DNA from 2 places in the Gordonia sp. LMA167 genome. Region 1 is predicted to be linked to the other one. Evidence: riboswitches for the same ligand, from Rfam matches in the RefSeq annotation. Region 1 holds a riboswitch; the other holds the start of a gene.
What was found. A riboswitch is a leader RNA that binds a small molecule or an ion and turns the genes downstream of it on or off. The one in region 1 is predicted to bind S-adenosylmethionine.
Positions count from the first base shown of each region.

Region 2: linked by a shared signal. The riboswitch ahead of ACVT6V_RS28440 (aminotransferase class V-fold PLP-dependent enzyme) and the one ahead of ACVT6V_RS13965 (bifunctional o-acetylhomoserine/o-acetylserine sulfhydrylase) in region 1 are both predicted to bind S-adenosylmethionine.

Region 1 covers NZ_CM176708.1:3,082,380-3,097,900, forward strand. The annotation lists gene ACVT6V_RS13915 (MarR family winged helix-turn-helix transcriptional regulator) at 1-88, shown strand, start outside; gene ACVT6V_RS13920 (isochorismatase family protein) at 108-695, shown strand; gene ACVT6V_RS13925 (error-prone DNA polymerase) at 825-4,094, shown strand; gene ACVT6V_RS13930 (DUF167 domain-containing protein) at 4,113-4,340, shown strand; gene ACVT6V_RS13935 (tRNA (cytidine(34)-2'-O)-methyltransferase) at 4,361-4,825, opposite strand; gene ACVT6V_RS13940 (serine/threonine dehydratase) at 4,837-5,808, opposite strand; gene ACVT6V_RS13945 (bifunctional methylenetetrahydrofolate dehydrogenase/methenyltetrahydrofolate cyclohydrolase) at 5,847-6,725, shown strand; gene ACVT6V_RS13950 (DUF3017 domain-containing protein) at 6,764-7,063, shown strand; gene ACVT6V_RS13955 (Hsp70 family protein) at 7,208-8,677, shown strand; gene metX (homoserine O-acetyltransferase MetX) at 8,690-9,841, opposite strand; gene ACVT6V_RS13965 (bifunctional o-acetylhomoserine/o-acetylserine sulfhydrylase) at 9,886-11,208, opposite strand; SAM riboswitch class IV at 11,271-11,390, opposite strand; gene ACVT6V_RS13970 (PE-PPE domain-containing protein) at 11,638-13,605, shown strand; gene ACVT6V_RS13975 (MFS transporter) at 13,761-15,008, shown strand; gene bfr (bacterioferritin) at 15,031-15,516, opposite strand.
Region 2 covers NZ_CM176708.1:6,331,744-6,347,264, reverse strand. The annotation lists gene ACVT6V_RS28490 (ABC transporter ATP-binding protein) at 1-46, opposite strand, end outside; gene ACVT6V_RS28485 (FecCD family ABC transporter permease) at 43-1,170, opposite strand; gene ACVT6V_RS28480 (FecCD family ABC transporter permease) at 1,167-2,225, opposite strand; gene ACVT6V_RS28475 (hypothetical protein) at 2,403-2,858, shown strand; gene ACVT6V_RS28470 (FAD-dependent oxidoreductase) at 3,084-4,475, opposite strand; gene ACVT6V_RS28465 (Rv0361 family membrane protein) at 4,752-5,261, shown strand; gene ACVT6V_RS28460 (rhodanese-like domain-containing protein) at 5,258-5,671, shown strand; gene ACVT6V_RS28455 (O-succinylhomoserine sulfhydrylase) at 5,668-6,873, shown strand; gene ACVT6V_RS28450 (ERCC4 domain-containing protein) at 7,419-8,372, opposite strand; gene ACVT6V_RS28445 (isochorismate synthase) at 8,365-9,474, opposite strand; SAM riboswitch class IV at 9,569-9,682, shown strand; gene ACVT6V_RS28440 (aminotransferase class V-fold PLP-dependent enzyme) at 9,699-10,997, shown strand; gene alc (allantoicase) at 11,088-12,071, opposite strand; gene ACVT6V_RS28430 (MarR family winged helix-turn-helix transcriptional regulator) at 12,253-12,753, shown strand; gene ACVT6V_RS28425 (MDR family MFS transporter) at 12,750-14,462, shown strand; gene ACVT6V_RS28420 (hypothetical protein) at 14,459-14,806, shown strand; gene ACVT6V_RS28415 (acyl CoA:acetate/3-ketoacid CoA transferase) at 15,010-15,521, opposite strand, start outside.

The DNA.
Region 1 (15,521 bases):
CCAACGGTTGGACGCGCTGATGACCGGCGACGAGATCCGTCTGCTGGCGACGGCGACCGAGCTGCTGAAACGACTTGCCGAGTCCTGATGATCGAGGGGATCACGAAATGAGCATGACCACACTGGATCCGAACACCGCTCTGGTCGTCGTCGACCTACAGCGTGGCATCGTCGGACGGGACCTCGCGCCGCACTCGTCGTCGCACGTCGTCGAACGTTCGGTCGAGATCGTCGACCGCTTCCGCACCCACGGTCTCCCGATCGTGTTCGTCACGGTGTCCGGGAGGCCGCCGGGTCGGACCGATCTGAGTGACGGCTCCACGCCGAGCTTTCCCGTCGGATGGGACGAGCTCATCGACGAGTTCACCCCGGCTGCCGAGGACATCGTCGTGACCAAGCACTCGGTCAGTGCGTTCACCGGTACCGGACTCGCCGACGATCTGCGTGAGGGTGGGGTCACCCAGGTGGTCGTGGTCGGAATCGCGACCGGCGCCGGGGTGGAATCGACGGCACGCGATGCGCACGAGGCGGGCTTCAATGTGACGCTGCCCATAGACGCGATGACCGACTCGGATGGCGCCCGTCATCGACACAGCCTGGACAACGTGTTCGGCCGGATCGCCGAGACCGGTTCGACCGCAGAGCTTCTCGAGCTACTCGACGCGACTCGGCGGTCGATTTCGGCGGCGAGGTAGCGACCGGGTTCGTCTCACTGGTATCGCGTGCTCGCTCGCGAACGAGGGTCTGATACCGCGAACCGGGTGTGAGTGGCGGGGTGGGACGTGGCGGTTGAGTGTCGAACGGGTGTTCGATAAGATCGATCGGTGGGATGGGATCAGGGACCGCCGACGTGGTCGGAGCTCGAGCGCGTGCTCTCCGGTCGTGCGCCCGGGCCGGGGCGTCCGGGGGAGGCGTTCGGTCCGGGGGACAACACCGGCGACGGTAACGACAGCCCGGCCTGGTCTCGCAAACGCGGTGCCTACCGGCCCGAAGGTGTGGAGCGAACACGATCGTCGGTCGCGTTCGCCGAATTGCACGCGCACAGCTCCTACAGCTTCCTCGACGGTGCGTCGATGCCGGAGGAGATGGTCGAAGAGGCGCAGCGTCTCGATCTGAAAGCATTGGCCCTCACCGATCACGACGGCTTCTACGGCCTCGTCCGGTTCGCGGAGGCGGCGCGCGAGTTCGCCATGCCGACCGTGTTCGGGGCCGAACTGTCCCTCGAGCCCGACGTCGCGCGGACCGGGATTCCCGATCCTGTGGGCGAGCATCTGCTCGTGCTCGCCCGCAGCAGCGAGGGCTACCGCCGGCTGTCCCGCACGATCGCCGACGCCCACATGGTCGCCGGCGAGAAGGGGTTGCTGCGATATGACCGGGACGCCTTGCCCGACAATGCCGACGGTCACTGGCTGATCCTCACCGGGTGCCGCAAGGGTGCGGTGCGTCGGGCACTCGATCGAGGTGGTCGGCCTGCGGCACGCCGGGCACTCGTCGAGTTGGTCGATCGGTACGGGCAAGACGTGGTGGTGGAGCTCACCGCGCAGGGTCTGCCGGACGACGACGAGCGCAACGCGATCCTGGCGGGACTGGCGGGTGAACTCGGGCTGACGACGGTGGCCACCACCGGGGCGCATTTCGCGGGTCCCCGACGCCGCCGACTGGCCACCGCCGTCGCCGCCGTCCGTGCACGGACAGACATCGAGACCATCGACGGCTGGTTGCCCGGGGTCGGTGGCGCACATCTGCGCAGTGGTGACGAGATGGCCCGTTTGCTGCCTGGTCACCCGGACGCCATCGACAACGCCGTTGCCCTGTCGGCGGACTGCTCCTTCGAGCTGGGGCTGATCGCACCGCAGTTGCCGCCGTTCGACGTCCCGGACGGGCATACCGAGATCAGCTGGCTGCGGGAGAAGACGATGGCCGGGGCGCTGCGCCGCTACGGGTCGCCTGGTGCGCATCCGCAGGCATACCGGCAGATCGAACATGAGCTCGCCATCATCGAGACACTGACCTTCCCGGGGTATTTTCTCGTGGTCGCCGACATCGTCGATTTCTGCAAGAGCAATGACATCCTGTGTCAGGGTCGCGGAAGCGCGGCCAACTCCGCGGTGTGTTACGCGCTGGGGATCACCAACGTCGATCCGGTCTCGAACAAACTCCTCTTCGAGCGATTCCTCTCGCCCGAGCGCGACGGACCGCCGGACATCGACGTCGACATCGAATCGGATCGGCGTGAGGAGGCCATCCAGTACGTCTATCGCCGCTACGGCCGTGATTACAGTGCGCAGGTCGCCAATGTGATCACCTATCGCGGGAAATCCGCGATCCGCGACATGGCGCGCGCGCTGGGGTATGCGACCGGCCAGCAGGACGCCTGGAGTCGCGCGCCCGACGAGGCGCCCGACGACGTCACCGATCTGGCGAGCGAGATCCTGGGAATGCCGAGACATCTGGGCATCCATTCCGGGGGAATGGTGATCTGTGACCGCCCGATCGCCGATGTGTGCCCCACGGAATGGGCGCGGATGGAGAACCGCAGTGTCCTGCAGTGGGACAAAGACGACTGTGCCGCAATCGGTCTGGTCAAATTCGATCTGCTCGGGCTCGGCATGCTGTCGGCACTGCACTATGCGATCGATCTGGTGGCCGAGCACAAGGGGATCGAGGTCGACCTCGCGAAGCTGGACCTGACCGAACCAGAGGTCTACGAGATGCTGTGCCGCGCCGATTCCGTCGGCGTCTTCCAGGTCGAATCCCGGGCGCAGATGGCGACCCTGCCACGACTGAAACCGCGGACCTTCTACGACCTGGTGGTCGAGGTCGCGCTGATCCGGCCGGGCCCGATCCAGGGCGGCTCGGTACATCCCTACATCCGGCGCCGGAACGGCACCGAGAAGCCGGCTGTCGAGCATCCGTCGATGCGCAAGGCTCTCGACCGGACTCTGGGCGTGCCGTTGTTCCAGGAACAGCTGATGCAACTCGCGGTCGATGTCGCCGGGTTCGATGCCGCCGAGGCGGATCAGCTGCGCCGTGCCATGGGATCGAAGCGATCACCGGAACGGATGGAGCGACTGCGTCAGCGGTTCTATGCCGGGATGGAAGAGCTGCACGGGATCACCGGAGAGACGGCGGACCGCATCTTCGAGAAGATGGCGGCGTTCGCGAATTTCGGATTCCCGGAGAGTCATTCGCAGAGTTTTGCCTCGCTGGTGTTCTACTCGTCGTGGTTCAAGCTGCACCATCCGGCGGCATTCTGCGCAGCCCTGTTGCGTGCACAGCCGATGGGTTTCTACTCCCCGCAGTCGCTGGTCGCCGACGCGCGCCGGCACGGTGTGGTGATCCATCGCCCCGACATCAACGTCTCATTGGTGCACGCGACGCTGGAGAAGGAGGGCATGGAGATCCGGTTGGGCCTCGGCGGGGTGCGGGGGATGGGCGACGACGTCGCCGAGCGGATCGTCGAATGCCGTGACCGGGACGGTGCTTACCGGGATGTCATCGACGTGTCCCGCCGCGCCGAGCTCACGGCACGCCAACTCGAGGGCTTGGCCGGCGCGGGTGCCTTCTCCTGCTTCGGCGTGAGCCGGCGGCAGGCGTTGTGGGAGGCGGGGGCCGCTGCGACGGTGCGATCGGACCAGCTGCCGCTCGAGCCGTCCACGCGGACGCCGACCCTGCCCGGACTGTCCGACGTCGAGCTGGCAGCCACTGATGCCTGGGCGACCGGCATCACCCCGTCGTCCTATCCGACCCAATTCCTGCGGCCGCGATTGGATGCGATGGGAGTCATCCCGGCGGATGGGTTGTTGTCGGTCGCCGATGGATCGCGGGTCACGGTCGCCGGTGCGGTGACTCATCGACAGCGACCGGCCACCGCTTCCGGTGTGACGTTTATCAACCTGGAGGACGAAACCGGCATGGTCAACGTCGTATGCTCCGTCGGGTTGTGGACAAAGCACCGAAGTCTGGCACACTCAGCGTCGGCCTTGCTGATCCGTGGCACTGTGCAGAACGCCGAGGGGGCGGTGACAGTGGTGGCGGAGCGCTTGCAGCGCTTGGATCTTCGTGTGGGAACTCGTTCCCGGGACTGGCATTGACGAAAAGGGGAAACCGCCATGCCGAAGCAGATCGTGGTCACGGTGAAGCCGGGCAGCCGCAAAGGGCCGCTGGTGGAGACCAATCCGGCCGGCTCGCTGACCGTCTACGTGCGTGAACCCGCCGCGGAGGGGCGGGCGAACAAGGCCGTCGCCGAGATCCTGGCCAAACATCTCGGCGTGCCCAAGAGTCGGATCGCGCTGGTGGGCGGCGCGACCGCCCGGACCAAACGTTTCCGGGTCAGCTGACGTCCAGTCGACATCGGGGTTCACACCGCGCCGGCAAAACCGTTCTGCCGCCAGGCCTCGTAGACGACGATGCTGGCGGCGTTGGCCAGATTGTGCGAGCGTCGCCCGGCCAGCATCGGTATCCGCACCCGATCGGTGACCTCCGGCTCGTCGAGCACCTCGGCCGGTAGCCCGGTCGGTTCGGGACCGAACAGCAAGACGTCGCCGGGCCGATAGTCGACATCGGTGTGATAGCGAGACGCATGCGCGGTGAACGCGAACACCCGTTCCGGCTTGAGCGTCGTCCACGCCGTGACCAGGTTGGGATGTACTGTCACCGTGGCCATCTCGTGATAGTCGAGGCCGGCGCGCTTGACCTGTGCGTCGGACAGATCGAAACCCAGCGGTTCGATGAGGTGCAACTCGCACCCGGTGTTGGCGGCGAGCCGGATCGCGTTGCCCGTGTTGGGCGGGATGCACGGCTGATAGAACATGATGCGGAACATGGTGGGCAAGTCTAGGCCAGGCTCTGGAGCCCCAGCGCGGTGTTGGCACCGCACAGCACCACGCACAGCGTCGAATCCGGTTCCGGGCGAACGCCTCCGGTGAGCACCGCGGCGACCGCCGCGGCGGTGCCGTGTTCGACGAGGATGCGGAACTGCTCCCACAGATAGCGGCGGGCGGAGATCAGATCGTCGTCGGAGACCACCACACTGGTCACCTCGCGCCCCGCGATCGTCGCCCAGCAGATCTCCCCGATGCGGGTGGCACCCAGTGAATCGGACGCGATGCTGTCCAACTCCACCGGCACCGGATGGCCGGCGTCGAGGGCCTGGCGCAGACACGACGACCCGATCGGCTCGGCGGCGACGATCCGATCACCTGGTCGCATCGCCGCGGTCAGACCGCCGAGCAGACCACCCCCACCCACGCACACGACGGTTGTCAGAGCGCCGTCGACGTCGTCGGCGAGCTCGAGTCCGATCGTGCCTGCGCCCGCGACGACGTCGGGCAGGTCGTACGCATGCAGCAGCAGCGCGCCCGAGCGCTCGGCGAGCTCGGCGGCGGCGTCGGCCGCCATCTGATAGCGGTCGCCCACTTGGTGCACCGTCGCGCCCAGGGCGCGCAGGCTGTCGACCTTCACCGGCGGCGCTGTCTCCGGGACCACGACCGTGCACCTCGTTCCGGCGATCCGGGCGGCCCACGCTGCGCCGATCGCCGCGTTGCCGCCCGACGCGACCAGCACTCCGGCGTCGTCGAGCCGGCCCGCCTCGCGTGCGTGCAGCACGGCGTTGAGGCTGCCGCGCGGTTTGAAGCAGCCGCCGACCTGCAGATACTCGAGCTTGAACACCACGTCGAGGGGCCCGGTCGCGGTGTCCACGGTGGTGTCCAGCACAGGCGTGCGCCGCAGCCTGCCCGCGATCCGGTCCGAAGCAGCGACGACGTGTGCATATGTCGCGGCCCCGTCCGGGCCCGGGAGTGTGTCCACGTCGAGCCACAGTAGCGGGAATGGAACAATGGACTCTCGTGAGCGCGATACGACTAGACGGCAAGGCCACTCGCGACGAGATCTTCGCCGACCTCGCGGTCCGGGTGGAAAAGCTCCGGGCCGAGGGCATCATGCCGGGCCTGGGTACTGTCCTGGTGGGCGACGACCCGGGCTCGCAGTCCTATGTCAAGGGCAAGCACGCCGACTGCGCGCGCATCGGTGTCGCGTCGATCCGCAAGGATCTCCCGGCGGATGCGACGACCGAAGAGGTCAATGCGGCGATCGACGACCTGAACGATGACCCGGACTGTACGGGATACATCGTCCAATTGCCGCTCCCGCGCCACCTCGACGAGAACGCGGCGCTGGAACGGATCGATCCGGCCAAGGATGCCGACGGTCTGCACCCGATCAATCTGGGACGGCTGGTGCTCGGCAAGGAGTCGACACTGCCCTGTACGCCGCGCGGCATCGTGCACCTGCTGCGCCGCTATGACATTCCGATCGCAGGTGCCCGCGTGACGGTGGTGGGCCGTGGTGTGACCATCGGCAGACCGATGGGTTTGCTGTTGACCCGGCGCAGCGAGAACGCGACCGTCACCCTGTGCCACACCGGTACCCGCGACCTGGGGGCCGAGGTGTCGCGGGCGGACATCGTGATCGCTGCGGCCGGTGTACCGCATCTGATCACCGCGGACATGGTCAAGCCGGGTGCCGCGGTCATCGACGTGGGCGTCAGCCGTACCGATGCCGGCCTGACCGGTGACGTCGCTCCGGACGTCTGGGAGGTGGCCGGCCATGTCTCGCCGAATCCCGGCGGCGTGGGGCCGCTGACCCGCGCGTTTCTGCTCGTCAACGTCGTGGAGCGGGCCGAGGCGCAGTTGGCCGAGCGAACCGCGGCGGGAACCGTCGGGTGACCTCACCCGACCCCGCACACACCGGTACGCCCACCCGGATCGAGCGGATACGGCGCGCGCGCCGGGTTCGGCGGTACGTGGTCCAGATCCCGTACTTCGTCGTGCTGCTGGGTCTGCTGGCCGCCGCGATCCTGGTGTTGTTCGATCGTTGGCGTCGGGGTGCCTTCGTTTTCGGTTCCGTGTTGCTGCTCGGCGCCGTCCTCCGTGCCTTCATTCCCACATCCAGAGTTGGGTTGTTGCAGGTCAGAAGTAAATTGTTTGATGTCGCCGTCATGGCATCGGTAGGGTCACTGATCCTATGGCTGGCGACCTCGATCGATCCTTTGGGCACAGATTGATTACAATAGATACCAACACGTGACCTAAACTGGCCAGAGAGGGCTCTGAGGAGCGGGGGAACACGCATCACTTCGACGATCACCACTGAGGACTCGACCATTCCCGACGAATCGACGTCGCTGGGTGTCTCCGCAGGCGACGGAATGATTCATTACGTCCTGCTGACCCGCGACGACGCCGGGCGCAGTGTGGTCGACACCCGGGTCATCGACGTCGATCGCAGTGATGGTCTGGATGTCGCGGGACGGGTCAACGCCGGGATCGACCTGATGCTCTCGGCGGCGCGCGGCGCCGGTCGTCGCGTCGGACCGATCGGGGTCGCGGCCCGGACCGCGAAACAGCGTCGCGAGCTCCGGTCGCGAGGGAGCGGCCCGCGCCGTCAGATCCACCTCGTCGACGACGACGAGGCCGTCGTCGCCTACCTGTCCGCGACCGGCCAGATCGATCGGTTCGGGACCGTGGTGGTCGCCGACTGTGGCGACACCGGGATGTCGCTGTACACGGTCGAGTTGCCCATGAACCGCATCTCCGCGCCGCAGCGATCACGTGCGCTGGCCGGTCGTGACGTCGACCGGGCGATCGTGTCCCAGCTGACCTCGGCCGACGACGCCGCGGAATCACGTGTCGCGCGGGGGCGCCGCGCGGCTCTGCTCAGCGCGTGCCGGGCCGCGAAGGAGGAGGTCACCGCACCGTCATCGTCCGCGGGAACCGGTTCGATCCTGCTCGCCGACGGCGGCGGGCACACCACACTCACCGCGGGCACCGTCGAGAAGGCCGTGGGGCCGATGGTCGGCGAGGCGCGCGAGGTCCTGCGGCGATACCTGTGGGACAGCGCCGAGCGGGGAGTCCGGCCCGAGGCCGTCGTCCTGGTCGGAGGTATCGCGAACCTTCCGGCGGTACGGGCGATCGTCCCCGACGAGGTCAAGGTCGAGGTCGTGGTCCCGAACGCGCCGGAGTTGGCCGCGTCGATCGGTGGGGCCATCCTGGCGCGCGCGAACACCACCCCGACCTCCACGTCGCGGCTGGCCTTCATCGGTGGGCGGCGCAACCGGGAGTGGCTGTCCGCAACCCCGCTGGCCGTGGTCGGCGCGATTCTCGCCGCGGCGACGATGACGATCTATGCCGTCAGCTCGTCGCTGGCCGGGCACAATGAGCCCGCCCCGTCGACGACCGCGCCGCAGACCACATCCTCGGCGACGTCGGCGGCCACGTCATCGACAGAGCGGACACCTACGACGACGACGTCGGTGGTGGTGCCGCAACCCCGTATCCCGCAGGCACAGGCGCAGCCGGTTCTGCCGACGACCGAACGTACCGAACCCCGTGGGGGTGACGTCCCAGGCTGGGCGACAACCGAACTCCCTCCGACGATGCCGTCGGATCCGTCGTCCTCGGCGCCGACGCGCACGCTCGTGCCGTATCCGCTTCCGTCGTTGCCGTGGCCGCAGGGGACCAACCCCGCACCGACGATCCCGCCGGAACTGCTGCCGCCCGGTCTGCGTCCGGAGTCGACTCAGCCGACGCCACCTCCGCCGGCGCCGCAGCAGGCCGCGCCACAGCGGACGACGCCGACGGCGCCGTCGACGACGACGACGACAACGCCGTCCCGGTGATGCGGGAGACGTTCAGGCGCGCGCGATCTCGACGGTGCGTTTGAGGAGGTCGCTGATCGAGTCGAACTCGGTCAGGAAACCGTCGTGACCGTTGTCGGAGTGCAGCACGTGCAGCCCCCCGACGCAGTTGCCCAGCTGCTCGGCCAATTCGATCTGTAGGCGCAAGGGGTACAGGCGGTCCGACGCGATTCCGCCGACGATCACCGGCACCCGGCAGCCGCGCAGTGCGGCTTCGATGCCACCACGGTTGCGCCCGACGTCGTGGTGGTTGAGCACCTCGCTGAGCACCACGTAGCTGCCCGGATCGAATCGTCGGATCAGCTTGTCGGCCTGGTGCTGCAGGTAGCTGTCCACTGCATAGCGGCCACCGGTCAGCGGTTCCTCGTCGGCCTGCGGGGTATCCCCGAATCGCTGATCGAGTTCGACCTCGCCGCGGTAGGTGAGGTGCGCGATGCGTCGCGCCACGCCCAGGCCTGCGGTCGGGATCCGTCCCGTCGCGTGGTAGTCGCCGCCCAGCCAATCGGGATCGGCCTTGATCGCCGCGATCTGAGTGGTCTGCGTCCCGATCTGATCGGCCGTCGCGCGTGCCCCGACGGCGAGGACAAGCGCACTGCGCACCATCTCGGGGTATTCGATGGCCCACTCCAATGCGCGGGCCCCACCCATCGATCCGCCCACGGCGGCGCCGATCCCGGTGATGCCGAGGCGATCGATCAGGGCACGTTCGGCGCGCACCTGGTCGAGCACGGTGATCTGCGGGAACCGTGAACCCCACGGTCGCCCGTCCGGCGCCGTCGATGCCGGCCCGGTCGAACCTCGGCACCCACCGAGCACGTTCGCCGAGATGACACACCACTCGTCGGTGTCGATCGCGCAGCCCGGACCGATCAGACCGTCCCACCAACCGGCCGACAGGTGCTGATCATCGTCGGCAGGCCCGGTCACGTGGGAGTCACCGGTGAGTGCATGCAGGGTGAGGATCACGTTGTCGCGGGTCGGCGACAACGTCCCCCAGCGCTGAAAGGCCAGGGTGACGTCGTCGATCCGATCGCCGCTGTCGAGTGAGACCGAGCCGATGTCGACACGGGCCATCGCCCCGTCCGGCATGTGCTCCCAGTCGGGTTCGTCTGCTGGCTGGGTTCGCGGTTCGATACTCACCGACACAATTCACTCACTCTGCAATGCACCTCGGATTGGTTGTCCCGTACTCACTTCGCCGCGGCGAAACCCTGTTCGAGGTCGCCGATGATGTCGTCGATGCCTTCGATCCCGACGGCAAGGCGCACCAGCCCCGGCGTCACTCCGGCCGCGAGTTGCTCCTCGGGCGTCAGCTGGCTGTGTGTGGTCGACGCGGGATGGATCACGAGCGACCGGACGTCGCCGATGTTGGCGACGTGGCTGTGCAGCGAGAGCGCGTCGACGAAGGCCTTGCCCGCGTCGACCCCGCCCACGATCTCGAACGAGACGATCGCTCCCTGCCCCTTTGGCAACAGCTTCTGGCCGCGGTCGTACCAGGAGGACGAGGGCAGGCCGGCGTAGGCCACCGACTCGACCTGGCCGTGGGCCTCCAGGTAATCGGCCACCCGTTGCGCGTTGGCGACGTGGCGCTCGACGCGGAGACTCAGCGTCTCCAGACCCTGGGCCAGCAGGAAGGCGTTGAACGGCGAGATCGCCGCGCCGGTGTCGCGAAGCCACTGGACGCGCGCCTTCAGCGCGTAGGCCGGCGCTCCCAGATCGGCGAACACGGCACCGTGGTAGCTCTCGTCGGGGTTGGTGAATCCGGGGAACAGATCCTTTCCGTCCCGCTGGACGCGCCAGTCGAAGGTTCCGCCGTCCACGATCACGCCGCCGATCGCGGTGCCGTGACCGCCGATGTACTTGGTGGCCGAATGCACCACGATGTCGGCGCCGTGCTCGAGGGGATTGAGCAGGTACGGGGTGGCGACCGTGTTGTCGACGATCAGCGGCAGACCGTTGCGATGGGCGACCTCGGCGATGCCGGCGATGTCGAGGATCTCGTTGTTCGGGTTGGAGATCGTCTCACCGTAGAGAACACGGGTGTTGTCGCGGATCGATGCCTGCCACGAGGCGGGATCCTCGGGATCGTCGACGAACGACACCTCGATGCCCAACTTCGGCAAGGTGTAGTGGAAGAGGTTGTAGGTGCCCCCGTACAGCCGGGGGCTGGACACCACATGCCCACCGGTCTCCACGATGTTGAGGATCGAGTAGGTCTCGGCGGCCTGCCCGGACGCGAGCAGCAGCGCCGCGACGCCACCCTCGAGAGCGGCGATCCGCTGCTCGACCGCATCCTGCGTCGGGTTCATGATCCGTGTGTAGATGTTTCCGGGCTCGGCGAGGCCGAACAGGTTGGCCGCGTGCTGGGTGTCGTTGAAGACATAAGACGTGGTCTGGTACAGCGGCAACGCCCGCGCATTGGTGGTTGGGTCTGCGGTTTGGCCGGCATGGATCTGCTTCGTCTCGAAGCTCCAGGCGGCCGTCGGATCGATGCCCTCGGTGGCGTCAGACATGACAGTGTCATCACTTTCTACGGTCGGCAGGGTGCAACGACCCTGGTGGGGTCCGACCTTCGGACCCGCGCTTGCCTCGGAACGCGTATGCGTTCCTCAACCCGGTCATCACCCGGAGCACCCCACCGCGGTTGGAGGGTTGCCGATCAGCAAGCCGGGGCTTGACGCTGATGCTCATGACCTGGCGTCAAGGATATAGCACGGCCCCTGCCGGTCGAGAACCCTCCCGATCGCGGTGATCTGATGTGAGGACAGGTGTCATCCAAAAGGATGAACTTCGGTATTTGTCTTGGTAAAACCCCTGCTAGGCATCTTTAGCATAACTAACAGCAATTCGTGTTTTCGGATAGTGGATCTACGCTGACCCAAGCCCTGACCAACCCGTCGCACCTGACGCGTTGTCGCCGTTTGGACGAAAGACCACGACACATGTCCATGCCGCCCCGCGCAACTGCCCGATACTCCGCGACGCTGGTGGCCGTGGGGTCGAGTCTCGCGGTCGTCGCCGCGTTCTGTCTCCCCGGCGCGGTCGGATCGGCGCGGGCCGACGACTGTGGTGGCGGTGCGGTGGTTGTCGTCGGCGGGACGAATGACCCGGAAGCCGCGTCGATGGTCGGGGTCGAGCAGCGGTACACGGGGCGCAAGCCGGTCATCCAGGACGGTGAGACCGTTATCGTCGACGATCCGACGAGCCCGTACTACGACGATCCGAACGACCCCGATGCGAAGAACTCCTTGAAGGTCATCCGGGTTGACTATCCGACCACACTGTGGCCTCTCGGTGCTCTCGGATACGACGAGAGCGTCGCAGACGGTGAGGCTGCCACCAAGAAGGCGATCGCGACCTACCAAAGTGAATGCCCGGGCAAGCCCGTCGTGGTGACCGGCTATTCGCAAGGAGCCCGCGTTGCCGGCGACGTGCTCTCCGACATCGGTAACGACCGCGTCGGAAAGGTCGACATCAACGGCACCGACGACACGTCGGACGACGTCGAGATCCAGAAGTACCTCCTCGACGATCAGGGCAACCAGGTCCTCGACTCCGACGGACACCCGATTCCGATCATCTCCGGGGAGCTCTATTCCGACCCCCGCCGGGACGGCACCGTCGACGGTGAAGGTGTCGAACTGGCACTACCCGGTATCTTCCCCGGGCTCACGATGAGCGGCTCGCGCGAGGGCGGATTCGGAGACGTCCCGGTCACCACCGTCTGCGTCGACGGCGATGGCATCTGCGATGTGCCCGACCCGGTTCACGACCCGATCGGCGCGATCGATGCGCTGGTCGGCTACTTCACCAAGCACGGGTACTACCCCTATCAGATGTGGTTGGACCCCTACAGTTCGTCGACCGGTACGAAGTGGGGCGACACCACCTGTGAGACGGCGGCCGGTTCGTCGACCACAACCTGCGAGGTTCACCAGGACTCCGCGATCGTCGGCGTGATCCGTCAGGGCGTCGATGCCATCGGACTGGACGGGTCGCAGGTCCCCGACTTCCTCGCCGACCGGTGGAAGGTCGACCTGCCCTATGGGGCCAAACTCGCCAATCTGCAGCCGTTGGTCTTGCTCGTGCAGGACCAGTTGCCGCCGTTGCCGTACCTGGGCTACGGCGGTTACCTCCCGGACGTATTCGTCTTCGAGGACATCCTGGACGGCATCGTCAACAACGCGCCCGACGAGGTGAAGGCAGGGGTGCAGGCGCTGGCCGCGAGTGCGAAGAGCATCGTGCTGATACCGGCCAACTTCGTCAAGTACTGGGCGGGAGAGATCATCGGTCCGGTCACGACCACCGGCACCACTCCCGTCTCGGCATTCGCCGCCACCGCTGACCTCTCGTCGGACTCGTCCGCGGACCAGCGCGACGACGTCGTGCAGCGTCTGGCCGTCATCGAGCATCCGGGCGATGCACACCAGCCCGCCGTGGACGGCTCCGCTGCTGAACGAGAGTCGGTCGACCCGTCGCCGACGATGACGCAGACGGTGCCCGCCGGTCAGGCCTCGGATACGACGCCTCCGGTCGTATCGTCATCCATCCAGGTCGAGGAGCAACCGGCCGATGATCAGGGGTCGTACGAGTCGGGGCCCACCGACGCCCCGGGGTATGTACCGCCGAGCCCGCCGACCGAGCAGTCGTCGATCCCGTCCGGTGCGTCGGGGGAGGACAACGGCGGTGCCCCGGCGGCGGATGACAGCGGTGGCACGACGACGGGGACCACCGAAGGCCCGGGCGGCGGATCGGGACCGACCGACGTCGCCGACGGAGGCACCGGGGACGACGGCGACAACAAAGGCGGCGGATCGGGACCCGGTGTCACCACGAGTGGGACATCCTCCGGTCAGGGCAAGAGCGAGGCCACCTCGGGCGACGGAGCAGCGTCGGGCGAGCCCGAATAGACCACTCGGCACCACCGGATATCGACTGCTCGGCGGTTCGAGCCGCGGCGTTTCGCGGTCACCCGTGAGACCGGTCCGGTGCGGGGCAGTCCTTGTGAACGAACTCACCCCAGGGTCACGGAATCGGTCCGGTGCTCGCGGAGGTTGGTGACTGAGTGTCCACAGCCCCTGCCTTCCTCGACGCCGCCACGCCATCCTCGCGATCCGTCCGGCGCTGGGCGATCCTGGCCCTCGCGCTCGGCGGCTTCGGGATCGGAACCACCGAGTTCGTCGCGATGGGGCTGTTGCCCAACATCGCCGACACCGTCGGTGTCAGCGAGCCGACCGCGGGGCACGTCATCTCCGCGTACGCACTCGGTGTCGTCGTCGGCGCCCCGCTGATCGCGGCGATCACGGCCCGGGTGTCCCGGCGGGCCCTGCTCATCGGCCTGATGGTCGCCTTCACCGCCGGCAATCTCCTCACGGTCCTGGCACCGACCTATGGTCTGCTGATCGTCGCGAGATTCATCGCCGGGCTGCCGCACGGGGCCTATTTCGGTGTCGCAGCGCTGGTGGCCGCGCACCTGGCGGGACCGCGCGATCGGGCCAAGGCGGTCGGGAAGGTGATGCTGGGGCTGTCGGTGGCCAACGTGCTCGGTGTGCCGATGGCCACCTGGCTCGGTGAATCCCTCGGCTGGCGAGTCGCTTTCGGACTCGTCGTGGTGATCGGCATCGCGACGATCGTCGCTCTGGTCCGCTTCATGCCCGACCTCTCCGACATGCGGGTCACCAACCCGGTGACCGAGCTCGGCGCGCTGGCGCGCCCACAGGTGTGGTTCACGCTGCTCATCGGCGTTGTCGGGTTCGGTGGGATGTTCGCGTTCTACACCTATCTGAACTCGGCTCTGACCACCGTTACCGGAGTGTCGACGTCGGTCGTGCCCATCGCGATGATGCTCTTCGGACTGGGAATGGTCGCCGGCAACATCGTCGGCGGCGCCGTCGCCGATCGCAGCGTGCCGATCGGCATCCTGGCCGGTCTGATCGCCACCGCAGCGTCACTGATGCTGTTCGCGCTCACGATGCAGAACGTGTGGGCCGCGATGATCTTCAGCTTCGCCATCGGCCTGTCCGGGTCGTCGACGATTCCGGCACTCCAGACTCGCCTGATGGACGTCGCCGACGACGCGCAGACGTTGGCGGCCGCGCTCAACCATTCGGCCCTCAACATCGCCAACGCCATGGGCGCGTGGCTCGGCGGTGTGGTGATCGCGGCCGGCCACGGCTATCGCTCGCCGTCGATGCTGGGTTCGGTGCTGGCGATCGCCGGTGTGCTCGTCCTGGGGCTGGCGCTGCTCGCGAGTCGACACAGCGGCGGCCGGGTGGCGAACCCGACCGCCGAGGTCGTGGAGAGTGCTCTGTGAGTGGCGGCCGACCGACGTGGCCTCAGCCGATCGTCGGGGGAGTGGCGATCGTCTTCGACAGGTAGAGCTGCTCGCCGATCTTGTCCATCAGCTCGAGTTGTGTCTCGAGATAGTCGATGTGCTCTTCCTCGTCGGCGAGGATGTCCTCGAGGATCTTGGCGCTGGTGACGTCGCCCTTGCCGCGGCACATCGTGATGCCGGGACGAAGACGGTCGACGACCTCGAGTTCGATCGCGAGATCCGACTGGAACTGCTCGCGCAGGGTCTGACCGATGCGCAGCGGCAGGATTTTCTGATAGTTGGGGAGTGCCTCGAGGAACAGGATTCGGTCCGTGAGGCGTTCGGCGTGCTGCATCTCCTCGATCGACTCCGCGCGCGTCTTGCTCGCGATCTCGGTGAGGCCCCAGTTCGCCTGCATCTTGGAGTGCAGGAAGTACTGGTTGATCGCCGTCAGCTCGCTGGTGAGCTGTTCGTTCAGTAGAGCGATCACTTCGTCGTCACCGCGCATGACCG
Region 2 (15,521 bases), 3.2 Mb from region 1:
GGTCGACGTCGTGGCGGCCACCGCCGGTCAGGGTCTCGCCGTTCATACCGTGGCCTTCCGGGACATCGTGATCATGAGGTAGATGAGGAACGGCCCGCCGATCGCCGCGGTGACGATGCCGACGGGGAGACTGCCCGGCAGCACCGTGCGGCACAGCAGGTCACCGCCGAGCACGAGCACCGACCCGACGAGACCGGACGCCAGTGGGGTGGGCAGCGGTGAACCCGTCAGCCGCAGCGCGATCTGCGGGGCCAGCAATGCCACGAACGCGATCGGACCGGCGGCCGAGACGCACAACGCGGTGACCACCACCGCGACCAGCAGTACCACCGCGGTCACGCGGCCGGCGCTGACGCCGAGTCCCCGGGCGATGTCGGGGCCGAGTCCGAGCACCCCGATCGGTCGGCACAGCCCGACCACCATCGCGATTCCGAGGGCAACCGCGATGAGCGAGGGCCATACGTCCGACCAGGTGGCCTGTGACACCGACCCCACCAGCCACGTCTGGGCGCGCGCGGCGTCACCGATCTGCGCGCGGGTCAGCATGTAGCTGGTCAGCGCCTGCAGCATCCACGTGACCCCGACGCCGATGATGACGAGGCGGAACGGGTCGATGCCGGCGTTGGCCCGCCGCCCCGGCCAGGCGAGGAGGTACATCGCCACCGCCGTGGCCAGTGCGCCCAGCAGTGCGGCCGTCGGGACACCCAGCCCGGCCAGCCACGCACCCCACGTGCCCGAGAACGCGATGGCCGCGACCGCGGCGGCGCTCGCACCCGCGGTGATGCCGAGGATGTCCGGTGTGGCCAGCGGGTTGCGGGCGATCCGCTGGGTGAGCGCCCCCGCCATCCCGAAACCGAAGCCGACGAACAGCGACACCAGAGCGCGGGGCAGCGAGACGTCGACGACCACCACGTTCTCGATGCGGGTGCCGCCGCCGAGCAGGACCCGGGCGACGTCCAGCGGCCCCATCGGGTAGTCGCTGACGCCGACGCTGAGCAGGAACAACAGCAGCGTGATCGCGGCGCCGACGCCGGCGACCACGAGCATCCGGGGCCGCAGGATCCACGACGACGGGCCCACCCGCACGACGCGTCGAGTCGTCGTCGGCCGGGGCCGCGGGGCCGCGGGTTCGGGCGTGGGCCGGATGTCGGGCCCGAGGTCGAGGGTCATACGCTGACCAGCTTCCGTCGGCGGACCAGGGCGATCAGGAACGGCGCCCCGACCAGTGCTAGTACCACCCCGACCTGCACCTCGCCCGGCCGGGCGATGACTCGACCGAGGATGTCGCAGATGAGGATCAGGATGGCGCCGAGCAGTGCCGAATACGGGATGATCCACCGATAGTCGGGCCCGGTGAAGGTGCGGGCGATGTGCGGCACGACCAGCCCGAGGAACACGATCGGCCCACATGCCGCGGTGGCGGCACCGATGAGAAGGGTGATCGTGAGGATGCCGATGGATCGGATGAGCACCACCCGCGACCCGAGCGCCTTGGTCATGTCCTCGCCGAGGCTGAGCACGTTGAGGAAGTAGCCGCTGCCCAGCGCGAGGATCAGCCCGATGACGATGAACGGCAGGCTCGCCGAGAACACGTCGAGTCCGCGGCCGGTGGTCGCGCCGACGTTCCAGAAGCGCCACGCGTCGAGGGTGACACTGTCGGAGAGGACGATGCCGGACGTGATCGCCAGCAGCAGTGCCGACAGGCCCGTGCCGGCCAGGACCAGCGTCAACGGACTCGCCCCGGACAGCGCCGACAGTCCGAAGACCGCGCTCGCCGCGATCAGCGCACCGATCAGCCCGAACGCCATGTACGCGACCGGACTCTGGATGCCGAGCACATAGACGCCGACGACGACGGCGCACGCCGCACCGGCATTCACCCCGAGCATCCCGGGATCGGCCAACGGGTTGCGGGTGTGGCCCTGGGCGAGTGCACCGGCGGCGCCGATGGCGAGTCCCACCGCGAGACCGAGAACGGTTCGCGGGAAGCGAAGATCCCAGACGATGCCGTAGACATCGCCGGCGCCGGCCGGAGGAGTAGGGGTTTCCACGACGACCCACGGCACCCCGTGGAAGTCGGTGATACCCAGATGCGGCCATCCGCCGGCCTGCAACGCGTCGAGCACGTCGCCGAGTCCGAGAGGGCGGGTCCCGATCGCGATGGACGCGACAACGGCCAACACCAGCACTGCGCTGAGCAGCACAATTCCGGTCAGGCGACGCACGAAGGTAAACCTTACCAAAGTTCCTTGTGGCAGATCCCGGGGCCGATCCGGAAGCGTGTCCGTTGCATAACGAAAAGCCGAATGCGCCTGTGAGGATCCTTTGGAGTGCGTAACGATTCGCTGGGTGGGCGTCGATAGTGTCACCAGAACATCACGCGGACAACGGAGGAGAGGTTGATGAGAGCATCATTCAAGCGTGCGGCCACTGCGGTACTGGCGACCGTCGGAATCGCCGCCGGCACGCTTGCCGGCACCGCACCCGCACAGGCCGCGGCGCCCGGAGACCTGCAGATCATCGGTGGCATCGAGTGTCACTTCGGACAGTGGGGACAGCCCTGGAATCAGGCCTGGTACATGTACCGCTGGATGACCGTCCGCAACATCGGCAGCACGACGATGCACAACGTGATCCTCAACGAGATCAACGGCGCGTCGGTGCGGGTCAAGGAACTCAAGCCCGGTGAGTCGATGTCCAAGTGGGACAACAAGGCCAAGCGCTGGGTCCGCCCGATCGAGACCAAGTGGTTCGGTTGCTTCCCGGCGACCATCTCCGGCTTCACCTTCGGTGACGAGGCCGAGAACCTGACCAACAACTTCGGTTACTGGCAGAACTGGCGCAACCAGCAGAACTAGCCAACTGAAACCAAGGCTCCCAGAGCAACCGATGGGGGCCGAGAGAACCCAAAATTTCACCGAGGGAACCCACCGCGATCACCAATCGCACCTGACAATCAGGCTGTGGGTTCCCTCGGTGGAATTTTGGGTTCTCTCGGCGTGAAGCGGCCGTTGCCTCGCCGGGTTCTCTCGGCTCCCATCGCTTGCGTTGGGAGCCTATCTTGCGGCGGGGGGCTTGGCGGGCTACGCCTTCTCGACCTTGTGGGGTTCGCTGGCGGCGAGCATGTCCTCGCGCTCGACGACCTTGACGCGTTCGCGGCCTTCGGCGGCGCCGAGGGCGCGCTCGTGCTCGTCGAGGCGGTACCAGCCGTCCCAGGTGGTGAACGGGATGCCCTTGCTCTCGAGCAGTTCGATGACGGCGTCCTCGGACGGCTTGGTCGGCTCGTTGAGCACGCCGTTGGCCATGTCCTCGAGGATGCAGTCGACGGTCTCGTTGGCGTCACCCTTGGTGTGGCCGATGAGGCCGACGGGGCCGCGCTTGACCCAGCCGGTGGTGTACATGCCGGTCAGGTGTGCGCCCTCGTCGAACACGCGTCCGGCCTCGTTCGGGATCACGCCGGCCTGGGTGTCGAACGGGATCTGCGGGAGGTTGTCGGACAGGTAGCCGACAGCCCGGTAGACCGCGCCGACCTCCCAGTCGGTGTGCTTGCCGGTCGGCTTGACGTTGCCGGTGCCGTCGAGCTGGGTGCGCTCGGTGCGCAGGCCAACGACCTTGCCGTCCTCGCCGAGGATCTCCACCGGGTTCTCGAAGAAGTGCAGGAACAGCTTGTGGATCGCGCCCTGCTTCGGGTCGCGGATCGCGTAGTTCTCGATGATCGTCGCGACCTGGTCGGTGATCTTCGAACCGCGGCGTGCGACAGCCGAACCCTCGTCGTAGTCGATGTCCTCGGGATTGACGACGACCTCGATGTTCGGCGAGTGGTCGAGCTCCTTGAGCTCGAGCGGGGTGAACTTCGCCTGTGCCGGGCCGCGACGACCGAACACGTGCACCTCGATGGCCTTGTTGGCCTTGAGGCCTTCGTAGACGTTGGCCGGGATCTCGGTGGGCAGCAGTTCGTCGCCGGTCTTGGCGAGAACGCGCGCGACGTCGAGGGCGACGTTGCCGACACCGATGACGGCGACCTTCTCGGCCTCCAGCGGCCAGGTGCGCGGGAAGTCGGGGTGGCCGTCGTACCAGGCGACGAACTGGGCGGCGCCGTAGCTGCCGTCGAGCTCGATTCCCGGGATACCGAGGGCGCGGTCGTCGGTGGCGCCGGTCGAGAAGATCACCGCGTCGTAGTGTTCGCGCAGCTCGGCCAGGGTGATGTCGGTGCCGTAGTCGATGTTGCCGAGCAACCGGACCTGCGGCTTGTCGAGCACCTTGTGAAGAGCGGTGATGATGCCCTTGATCCGCGGGTGATCGGGAGCGACACCGTAGCGGATCAGGCCGAAGGGCGCGGGCATGCGCTCGTAGAGGTCGATGCTGACGCCGCGGTCCTTGGCGGTGTCGGACTTCATCAACGCATCGGCGGCGTAGATCCCGGCGGGACCGGCACCGACGATCGCAACCCGCAACGGGCGGCTCGTGTCACTCATGGATTAGGTGCTTCCTGGCTCTCGTGGAACTGGCTCTCGTAGGACTCCGGCGAAGAGTCGCTGATGGTAGCCGCTGACGCGACGCTATCCCTTCTACGGTAGGCGCTGATCGGCCACGACCAAAATCTCCTAGTGAGGTTTACCTCACTAGGATCGATACGCGACGTCGGCGGGTGCGTGGCCTGCCCCATCGCACTGCGCCCACCGCCGCCGACGGCGGTCGGGTCCGCGATGCCCGAAATCGAAGCGTTCACGGCGATCGATAGACTGCGCGCCATGGCCAAGCGTGCAGGTGACCGGGACCGTTCGGCCTCCGTCGACCCCGGCGAGGAGCAGCCGGCCGCTCCGCCGCCGAGCTGGAAGAACGCCTTGCCGTTCTTGGTGGCTCTCGGCGTCGTCGTGATCGCCGCCGCCGGCATCGGCATCTCGTACCTGATCCGACCGGCCGATGACCGGATGAGTACCGAGGCACATGTCCAGCACGCTGTGAACGATGCCTACACGGCCCGCAACGAACTCGACTACCCGAAGTATCGGGCGTCGACATGCGCGGCCGACCTCGCATCCGGCGATTTTCCCGACGAGGCGACGTTCCTCGCGGAGAACCGGCAGTCGAACGACCAGAACGGGCACATCGTGATCCCCGAGATCACCGACATCACCGTGTCGGGAGACCGTGCGACCGCGCAGGTACATTGGCATTTTGACGACAAGCCCGACCAGCAACAGGTCACCAAGGTGGTCGTGGTGCGAGAAGACGGGGACTGGAAGGTGTGTGGTTCGTGAGCTACGCGGGTGATCTCACGCCGCAAGAGGCGTGGAAGAAACTGGAAGACGACCCGAAGGCGGTCCTGGTGGACTGCCGGACGCGGGCCGAGTGGGCGTTCGTCGGTGTGCCGGACCTCGAGGTCATCGGCAAGAAGACCGTCTTCATCGAGTGGAACACCTTTCCCGACGGTCGGCCGAACCAGGCCTTCGTCTCTGAACTCCGTGACGCGGGTGTCACCGACGACAACGAGGTGATCTTCATCTGCCGCTCCGGCCACCGGTCCATCGGCGCGGCCGAGGCGGCCACCGCGGACGGCGTGACCGCCGCTTACAACGTGCTCGACGGATTCGAGGGCGCCCTCGACGAGAACGACCACCGTGGTGCCGTCGGCTGGCGTGCCCTGAACCTGCCGTGGCGGCAATCGTGAGCAAACAGCTGCCCGAGGGCGTCTCGGCGGACACGCTCGCGGTACGGGCCGGCCTGGACCGGTCGGGATTCTTCGAGACCTCCGAAGCGCTCTACCTGACCAGTGGCTACGTCTACGACTCGGCCGAAGCGGCCGAACGTGCGTTCACCGGTGAGGACGAACGATTCGTCTACTCGCGCTACGGCAATCCGACCGTCGAGATGTTCCAGGAGCGCCTCCGTCAACTCGAGGGCGCCGAGGCGTGCTTCGCCACCGCGAGCGGTATGGCCGCGGTGTTCGTGGCCTTGGGTGCGCTGCTCAAGACCGGGGACCGATTGGTGGCCGCCCGCAGTCTGTTCGGCTCGTGCTTCGTGGTGTGCAACGAGATCCTGCCGCGGTGGGGCGTCGAAACCGTGTTCGTCGACGGTGAAGACCTCGATCAGTGGGCGGCGGCGCTGTCGCAGCCGACGACCGCGGTGTTCTTCGAGACCCCGTCCAATCCGATGCAGACCCTCGTCGACGTGGCCAAGGTGACCGAGATGGCTCACGCCGCAGGTGCAAAGGTGGTGTTGGACAACGTCTTCGCCACGCCGCTGCTGCAGCGCGGGCTGGATATGGGCGCCGACGTGATCGTGTACTCCGGCACCAAGCACATCGACGGGCAGGGACGCGTGATGGGCGGAGCGGTGCTCGGCGAGAAGGAGTACATCGACGGCCCGGTGCAGACCCTGATGCGACACACCGGTCCGGCGTTGAGTCCGTTCAACGCGTGGACGATGCTCAAGGGGCTGGAGACGATGCGCCTGCGGCTCGACGCCTCGGTCTCGTCGGCGCTGCGCATCGCCGAGTTCCTCGAGGCCGATCCGCGCGTCCGGTGGGTGAAATATCCCTTCCTGCAGTCGCATCCGCAGTACGAGCTCGCAAAGGCGCAGATGTCCGGCGGCGGCACCGTGGTGACCTTCGAGATCGATGACCGCGGCGGTGTCGAAGGCAAGAAACGTGCCTTCGAGGTGCTCAACGGTCTGCGCGTGATCGACATCTCGAACAATCTCGGCGATTCGAAGTCGTTGATCACCCACCCGGCGACCACCACACACCGGGCGATGGGCCCGGAAGGCCGTGCGGCGATCGGGGTCACGGACTCCGTGGTGCGACTCTCGGTCGGCCTGGAGGGTGTCGAGGATCTGTTGTCGGATCTGGATCAGGCGCTGGGCGGGTCGTGATCTCGGCTTGGGTGAGTAAAACGCTGGCCCCCGATCCCTGATCTGCGAGCGTCTTCACGCGATATGGGCGGAAGTGGAGCGCTGTCCACCCGATCCCTGATCTGCGAGCGTCTTCACGCGATATGGCAGAAGCGGAGCGCTGTCCACCCGATCCCTGAGGAGGGCCGGAGCTTGCGGAGGCCCGTCACGAAGGGGTCGGCCCTTCGTGACGCTCGGCTGGCGCCTCGCTCCTCAGGGACCGCAGTGGGGACGCTCGGCTGGCGCCTCGCTCCTCAGGGACCGCAGTGGGGACGCTCGGCTGGCGCCTCGCTCCTCAGGGACCGCAGTGGGGACGCTCGGCTGGCGCCTCGCTCCTCAGGGACCGCAGTGGGGAGCGCTGGGCTGAGGGTCGGGGTGGTCTGACTCGATACGGTCGGCGTCGGGTATGTGGCTCGGGGCCGGTTGGTGCGCATCGTCCGCTGGTTGAGTAGGCCGGAGCGCTAGCGGAGGGCGTATCGAAACCTGGTGACGGACAGCGCAGAGCCCACCGAATCCACGGTGAGTACTCAGTCCTGTCTGTCGTTGCGCTTCTCCCACGCCTCGCGAACGCGCGCAGGGATGCGGCCCTTGGTGGGTACCTCGACTCCGTTGGCCACTGCCCACGCGCGGATCTCGGCCGGTCCGGCGGCGGGGCCCTGCAGATCGTTCACGACGATGTCGGTGCGGGTGGACAAATGCCACTCGTGCAGTGCCGCGCCGAGCCAGCGGTAGGTCCACTCCTCGGCCAGTTTGCGGTTGTCGCAGAACACGATCGGCACCTGCGGAAAACGCACCTGGGCTTCGGCGACTGCTTCGGCCAGTGTCGAACCCGCGACGTATTCGCGTTTGAACACCGCGCTGTAGGGTGCCTCGACAACGACTGCGGCGCGGTGCAATCCGGCGAGATCGGAGAGCTGGTAGGTTATCTTGCCCGACGTCAGACCGGAGCTCAGATCGTCGATCGACTTGCGTTCAACCGCGGCGATCACGGTCTCACCATCGGTGACCGCGTAGTCGCCGGCAGGCAATTTGCGTCGGGTCGTCTCGGCCTGCTGATGTGTGAACCCATAGGCGTAACGCTCGCCGCTGTCCACCACGATCGTCAGAACCTGACCGTGCGCACGGGCTTTCGGGATCGCCACGTTCGGACGTGCCTGCTTGGTGGTGCGCCGTGACTGCCAGAAGATCATCTCCCGACCGCGCGCCTGGGTGAGCACGAACTGCGATCGGTTCTCCCGGCCGCGCTCGAGGACGAGGTCGATGGCGGCGCCGCGCCGGGATACGGCCCGTACCGGAAGCTGTTCGACGATCTCCGGATCGGACGGCCATTCGACGGCGCGATGGCAGTAGATCTTGCTGGTGCGCGGCCAGGTCTCGCGGACCTTGAGGATGATCCCGTTGGCGCCGAGAGGAATTCGTACGAGGTAGGGGAGCGAGGAGCCCTCCTCCGGATTGCGCGCGATCAGGAAGTCGTCAGGCATGCTCGATCCCGAGCGCATTGAGGACGGTCCGCAGTTTCGCGGTGGTCTCGTCCACCTCCGCCTGCGGGTCTGACTGCGCGACGATGCCGCCGCCGGCCCAGGTCCGCAGCGACCGACGGTCGGCGGCCAGTTCGAGGCACCGGATCGTCACCATCCAGTCCCCGTCGCCCGATTCGTCGCACCACCCGACGGCACCGGCATATAGTCCCCGCGGCTCCTCGTTGTCGATGATGAACTGTGCCGCCACGGAATTCGGTGTTCCACCGACAGCCGGCGTGGGACCCAGACGCAGTGCCAGGTCGAGCGAGGTCATCGTGTCGTCGCGAAGGGTTCCGTGGATGGTCGTCGCCAGATGCCAGATCTCGCCGGTGGAGCGCACCTCGGGCGACGTCGGTGCGTCGAGGTCCTCGCAGATCGGTGCGAGTTGCCGACGCAGATGGTCGACGACGAACGCGTGCTCGGTGAGATCCTTGGCCGACGCGGCGAGAGCGGCTGCGGCCGCGCGGTCGGCCTCGACATCATCGGACCGAGGCGCGGACCCGGCGTACGGCTGACACGTCACCGTCCGACCGCGCTTGCGTAACAACATCTCCGGGCTGGCGCCGAGTAGCCATGCGCCGTCTCCACGGACCGCGCCGACGTCGACGGCGAACGCATTGTGCTCGGCGTTACCCGCAGCGAGGGCGGTGAGCAGCTCGGCGGGATCGACCGCCGGTTCGACGATCAGATCCACTGCCCGGGCGAGCACCACCTTGGCGAGGTTTCCCTCGGCGATCTCCTTGATCGCCCGTACCACGCGATCGCGATGGGCCGACGGCTCCGGACGATAGGTCGCCGACGCGATGCGGTGCGGCGTGGCGGCCCGGCCCGGCAGCGGTTCGGGGGTGCGAGCGAGTGTCTCCGGGGTCAGAAGGGCGGCCGGCTCGGCCGGATCGAACGGGATCGCGCCGGTGATCGCGCCGACCGTCCGCGCGCGCACGGCGTCGGCGGCCGCGTGCGCATCGGTGAACCGGCGTCGCACACCGCGCGCACGGACCGTGCCGTCCGGGCGTGACAGCACGAACACACCGGCGTCGGTGTCGTCGCCGTCGAGGTTCGCCATGCGTCTCACGCTACCGTCGCGGGTTCGCGCGGGTGTTTCGCGCATGCTGATCCAAAGGTTGACTCCGATCATCCGATGGGCGAATCTTGACGCGGGTCATGAGTGCCAGTGCCAAGCCCCGGCTCGCTGGTCGGCAACCCTCCTCCGCGGTGGGGTGCTCCGGGTGACGACCCGGCCGTGTTCGAGGTGATCACGGCAAGTGCGGATTCCCAGGAGTATTTGTCATGTCTGCTGTCCTCTCAGCGCCGTTCGTCAAGCCCCTCGCCGACCTCGGATCGGCCCACTCGTGTGCCACGCGGGCACCGATCGCACCGTTGGCCGAGGTCGTCGGCGCCGGTGAGCTCGTGCCGCTCCGTACGGGCGGTTCGGTCGCGTACGCGAATCTCGACTACGCCGCGAGCGCGCCGGCGCTCGTCGACGTCGCCCGCGTGGTGCAGGAGTCGTTGGCGCAGTACGCGAGTGTGCATCGTGGCGCCGGCCACCTGTCGCAGATCACCACCCGCCGCTACGAGGCGGCCCGTGACGTCGTACGGGGGTTCGTCCGCGGGCGGGTCGACGACACCGTGGTCTTCACCCGCGGCACCACCGATGCGATCAACCTCGCAGCTCATGTGACGTGCGGTGATGTCGTCGTACTCGACATCGAGCATCACGCCAACCTGCTGCCGTGGGCTCGCGGCGGATCGTCGCGGGTGCGTGTCGTCCGCGCCGCCTCGACGATCGAGGACACGCTGACCGCGCTCGAGGCGGAACTCGCGTCATCGCCGGCGGCGCTGCTGGCGGTCACCGCGGCGTCGAATGTGACGGGTGAGGTGTTGCCGATCGGGCGGCTCGCATCGATCGCGCACCGCAACGGCGCACGCATCCTCGTCGACGCCGCGCAGCTGGTCGCGCATCGTCGGGTGTCGATGGTCAGCCACGGCATCGACTACCTGGTCTTCTCCGGGCACAAGCTCTACGCGCCGTTCGGCGCCGGCGTGCTGGTCGGCCGGGGCGACTGGCTCGACGCGGCCGATCCGTACCTGTCCGGCGGCGGGGCGTCGGCCACCGTGTCCGTGGGCGACACCGAGGTCGGGCGCTCCAGCGTCGAATGGCACACCGGTGCGGCCCGCCACGAGGCGGGCTCGCCGAATGTGCTGGGCGCCTTGTCGATCGCGGCCGCCTGCGAGGCGCTTGCGGCCATCGGCCTCGAGTCGATCGGAGTGCACGAGGCGGCATTGCTCGCCCGCCTGGACGACGGCCTCGCCGGCATCGACGGTGTCACCCCGTTACGGATCTTCGACGACTCGACCGAACGGGTCGGCATCGCCGGCTTCGCCGTGGCCGGACACGCGCCGCGGCTCGTGGCCGAATACCTCAGCGACAGTGCGGGTATCGGTGTTCGCGACGGCAAGTTCTGCGCGCACCCGCTGCTGAACCGGTTGGGGTATCCGGACGGCGCGGTGCGGGCGAGTTTCGGCCTCGGCACCGGTTCCGCGGATATTGACCGGCTGGTCGACGCACTCTCCGGTCTCGTCGCCTGACAACCGCGCGCCCATCAGGCATCCGCGCGCGTCGCTCCATGCGCGGATGCACGCCGGGCGCGCGGTATCGGGGCGACGCCAGGTGACGCGTCAGGCCTCGCCACGCTCCCACTGCTCGACGAGTTCGGCCTCGGCATCGCCGGTCAGGGTGCCGTAGAGCTTGAACCGCGCCATCCCGCCGTCGGGGAAGATGTCCATCCGCGCCTCGGTCATGGGTCGATCGAGGTCGATGACGAATCGGTGACGTGTGTCGGGCTGCAGGTCGGTGCGGGGTAGGACCTCGAACCACTCGCCGTCCTCGCCGTCGCGGCCGCGGACCGTGGCGGCACCGGGCGCATTGCCGAGGAAGTAGCTGGTGTCGAGCTCGACGAGGCTCACCAGTCCGCGGCCGGCGAGGCGGACCTGCACCCAGTCGTTGCCGTCGTCGCGGCGTCGCGACGTCTCCCAGCCCTCGCCCATGTTCCGGGCCCGGCCCGGCATCAGCAGATTGTTCGGTGAGCTGTAGAACATGTTGGAGCAGGCCGTGATCAGGCCACCGTTCTCCAGCGCCGCGAGGTCGAAGTGGCCATAGCGGAAGAAGTGCGGGTTGGGCACGCCGCGGCCGTGCACGCGGAATCGGGCCACACCGCCGTCGGGGTGCATCGTGAGGCGTACATGGGTGAAGCGGTTCTTCGCGTCGACCTTAAACGGATTGCGGGTGTCTCCCTCGGCGGGACTGCGCTCGACGATGGTCACCCACTCGACGTCGTTGAGGAGCTGCTCGACCGACACGACGCCCTCGACCGCGGCCGCCTCCACCGAGATGAACGGCGGGTAGTTGCCCTTGAACCACGACGTGTCCACCACCACGCCATAGATCACACCCGGCGCGCCGAGGCGCACGATGGCCTGGTCGACTCCACCCACTCGCCGACGACGCGTCTCCCAGCCGTCGTAGATCTGACCCTTGTGGCCGAACGTCGCCGGCTGGTACTGGGCCGGTGCCGTCTTGATCAGGTTCTGGGCCTCGGCGAACAGATCGTCGTTGGTCCACACCACGGCGCCGCCGAGGTCCCGAAGTGCCAGGTCGGGCATCGAAGTGAAGTGGGGCCGGTTTCCCGTCGGGGGCGGTGGTGCAGGAGTCACGACCTCTGATCGTAGGTACTCGTTTGCCTTCGATCGAATCCGAGCGCATACTTGCGGGCGGCAACTAATTGCAGCCTACAACTAATTGCAATGAGAAAGTAAAAAGATCCGACGGCTGAGGAGGGGGACCGTGCTCGATCAATCGGCAATCGACGAGTTGTTCGATGTACTCGCGCGGTACATCCGTGTGCGGGATCGGGCCGTGCACACCACGTTCAAGACCGCCGACGGTGAATTCGAGACGGCGGCGTTCAAAGGCCTCTTCCACCTCGCCCGACAATCGATGCGCTCGCGAGAGTTGGCGGAGAGCCTCAACGCCGATCCATCAACGGTCAGCCGTCACGTGGCACAACTCGTCGACCTCGGACTCGTTCGTCGCGAGGCCGACCCCGCCGACGGCCGTGCCACCCTTCTCGTCATCACCGATGCCGGGCGGGAACGCGTGGAGTCCATGCGGACGGTGCGGCGAGTCGCGATGGATCACGCCATGTCGGACTGGACCGATGACGAACTGTGGACGCTCGTCCGTCTACTGACGCGGTTCGTCGACGCGGCCGAGACGATGGTCGTGCCGCCGCCGTGCGACAAGAACCATCCGTCGCTGACAGACCTTGTGAAAGGACAATCATGACCGAATCGACGGCCGCAGACGTCACCGCGGCCCACGACGACAACACGGCGGGGGCCGGGCTGACACACCGTCAGATACTGACCGTGCTCGCCGGTCTGATGAGTGCGATGTTCCTCGCCGCACTGGATCAGACCATCGTCTCGACGTCGATCCGAACGATCGCCGACGACCTCAACGGCTACGACATGCAGGCGTGGGCCACCACCGCGTACCTCGTCACCGCGACGATCGTGACGCCCCTCTACGGCAAGCTCTCCGACCTGTACGGCCGTAAGCCGTTCTTCATGGTTGCGATCTCGATCTTCGTGGTCGGGTCGCTGCTCTGCAGCATCGCGACGTCGATGTATGAGCTGGCGGCGTTCCGCGCATTCCAGGGCCTCGGTGCCGGTGGTCTGATGACGTTGGCGTTGACCACCATCGGTGACATCGTGCCGCCCCGCGAGCGCGCCAAGTACCAGGGCTACTTCCTCGCGGTGTTCGGCACCTCGAGCGTGCTGGGCCCGGTCCTCGGCGGTCTCCTCGCCGGACAGAGCTCGATCCTGTGGGTCTCCGGCTGGCGCTGGGTGTTCCTGGTCAACGTGCCCATCGGCCTTCTCTCGCTGCTGCTGATCTACAAGGTCCTGAACTATGACCAGCAGAAGGGTCGGGGTGGGCGCACCGACTACTGGGGCGCGACGGCACTGGCCGTGGCGGTCGCTCCGCTGCTGATCGTCGCCGAACAGGGACGCGAATGGGGATGGACCTCGGGCCTGTCGCTGCTCTGCTATGCCATCGGCGTGATCGGCGTGGGCGTGTTCATCTGGATCGAGCACAAGATGGGCGACGAGGCGCTGATCCCGTTGCGTGTCTTCAAGAACCCGATCTTCTCCCAGGGCATCGTGATCTCGGTGATCATCGGTGCGGCGATGTTCGGCGGCATCTCGATGCTGCCGCAGTACTACCAGGTCCTGCGTGGATCGAGCCCGATGGTCGCCGGCCTGCAGATGCTGCCGATGGTATTGGGCCTGATGACCGGTTCGATCGTGTCCGGCCAGCTGATCTCCCGCACCGGCCGCTACAAGATCTACCCGATCATCGGATCGGTGCTGGTCACCGTGGGTGCGTTCCTGATGCATCTCGTCGGGGTGGACACCCCGGTGTACCTGGTGATGCTGACCGCTGCCCTGATCGGCTTCGGTCTGGGCAACCTGATGCAGCCGATCATGTTGGCGATGCAGAACATCCTGCCGCCCAAGGACATGGGACTGTCCACCGGCACGTCGACCTTCTTCCGCCAGATCGGCGGCACGATGGGCGTCGCCGTCTTCTTCTCGTTGCTGTTCTCCCTGATGGGCCCGAACATCCACGACGAGATGACCGCAGCCGCAAGCCAGCCCGAGTACCGGACCGCCGTGGTGCAGGCCGCGCAGAGCGACAACCCGAAGGTCGCGCAGTTCGCCCAGGGGTTGATGGCAGCCGCGGAGAACCCGGGTCAGGCTTCGGGGGCCTCGGACAGCGTGATGTCCGACACCTCCGTGATCAGCGAGCTCCCGACCGAGCTCGCCCGCCCCATCAAAGTCGGATTCGCCAATTCGATGGACACGGTGTTCCTGGCGGTGTCGATCATGTCGCTGATCGCCATCCTCGGGACGGTCACCTGGAAGGAACTGCCGTTGCGGACCGGTCGTCCGATCGGCGCGGCGAAGGAAGAGGTGCCGGCCACGGCATGAGCCTGGCTGTCGGCGGGGCGACCCTGGTCGCCCCGCCTGGCGGCGGCGACAGAACCCTGGATTTCGCCGACGGAACCTTGGATTTCGCCGACGGAACCTTGGATTTCGCCGACGGAACCTTGGATTTCGCCGACGGAACCTTGCTTCGCGTCGAGAGAACCCAGAAAAACGCCGACAGCACCCACCATTTTGATTTCGCCCCGCCGGTGGCGAGGTCGAGGTGGGTGCTGTCGGCGTTTTTCTGGGTTCTCTCGACCGCCGTCAGGCGGGTCTCGAGGTTGGCTCGCCGGCTGTTGGGCGGGTTTCGAGGTGACGTCACCAGCGTCGGCCGGGTTTCGAGGTGACGTCACCAGCGTCGGCCGGGTTTCGAGGTGACGTCACCAGCGACAGGCGGGTTTCGAGGTGACGTCACCAGCGTCGGCCGGGTTTCGAGGTGACGTCACCAGCGTCGGCCGGGTTTCGAGGTGACGTCACCAGCGACAGGCGGGTTTCGAGGTGACCTCACCAGCGTCGGGCGGGTTTCGAGGTTGGGCGCGCGCCACGCCAGTCAGGTCGCGGGCAGGGCTCGGATCCGGCTGTGCGCGGGCATGGTTTCGAGGGTCAGGCCGACTGGTTCGGGGGAGAACAGGCCCGCGGACATGGTCTTCAGTTCCGGGTCGACTAGGAGCTCGAACTCGGATCGGTCGAGGATGTCGCGCTGCAGATCCACCCCGGGCGCGATCTCGATCACGGTAAGACCCTCGGCGCGCAACTCGAGGACACAGCGCTCGGTCACGTAGAGCACCTTCTGTCCGGTCTGCAGGGCCCGCTTGCCCGAGAAGGTCGGCGAATCGACGTCGGCGACCAGCTTGGTGTGCGAGCCGTCGGTACGGATCTGCAAGGCGCCGTCCTCGATCGCGATGTCACGCTTCCCTGCGGTGAACGAGCCGACGAAGACGATCGCGGGTGCTCCCGACGTGATGTCCACGAATCCGCCGAGCCCGGCGGTCACATGACGACGTTTCGGCAGGCTGTGGACGTTGACGTTCCCGTGGCGGTCGATCTCGAGGAATGACAGCA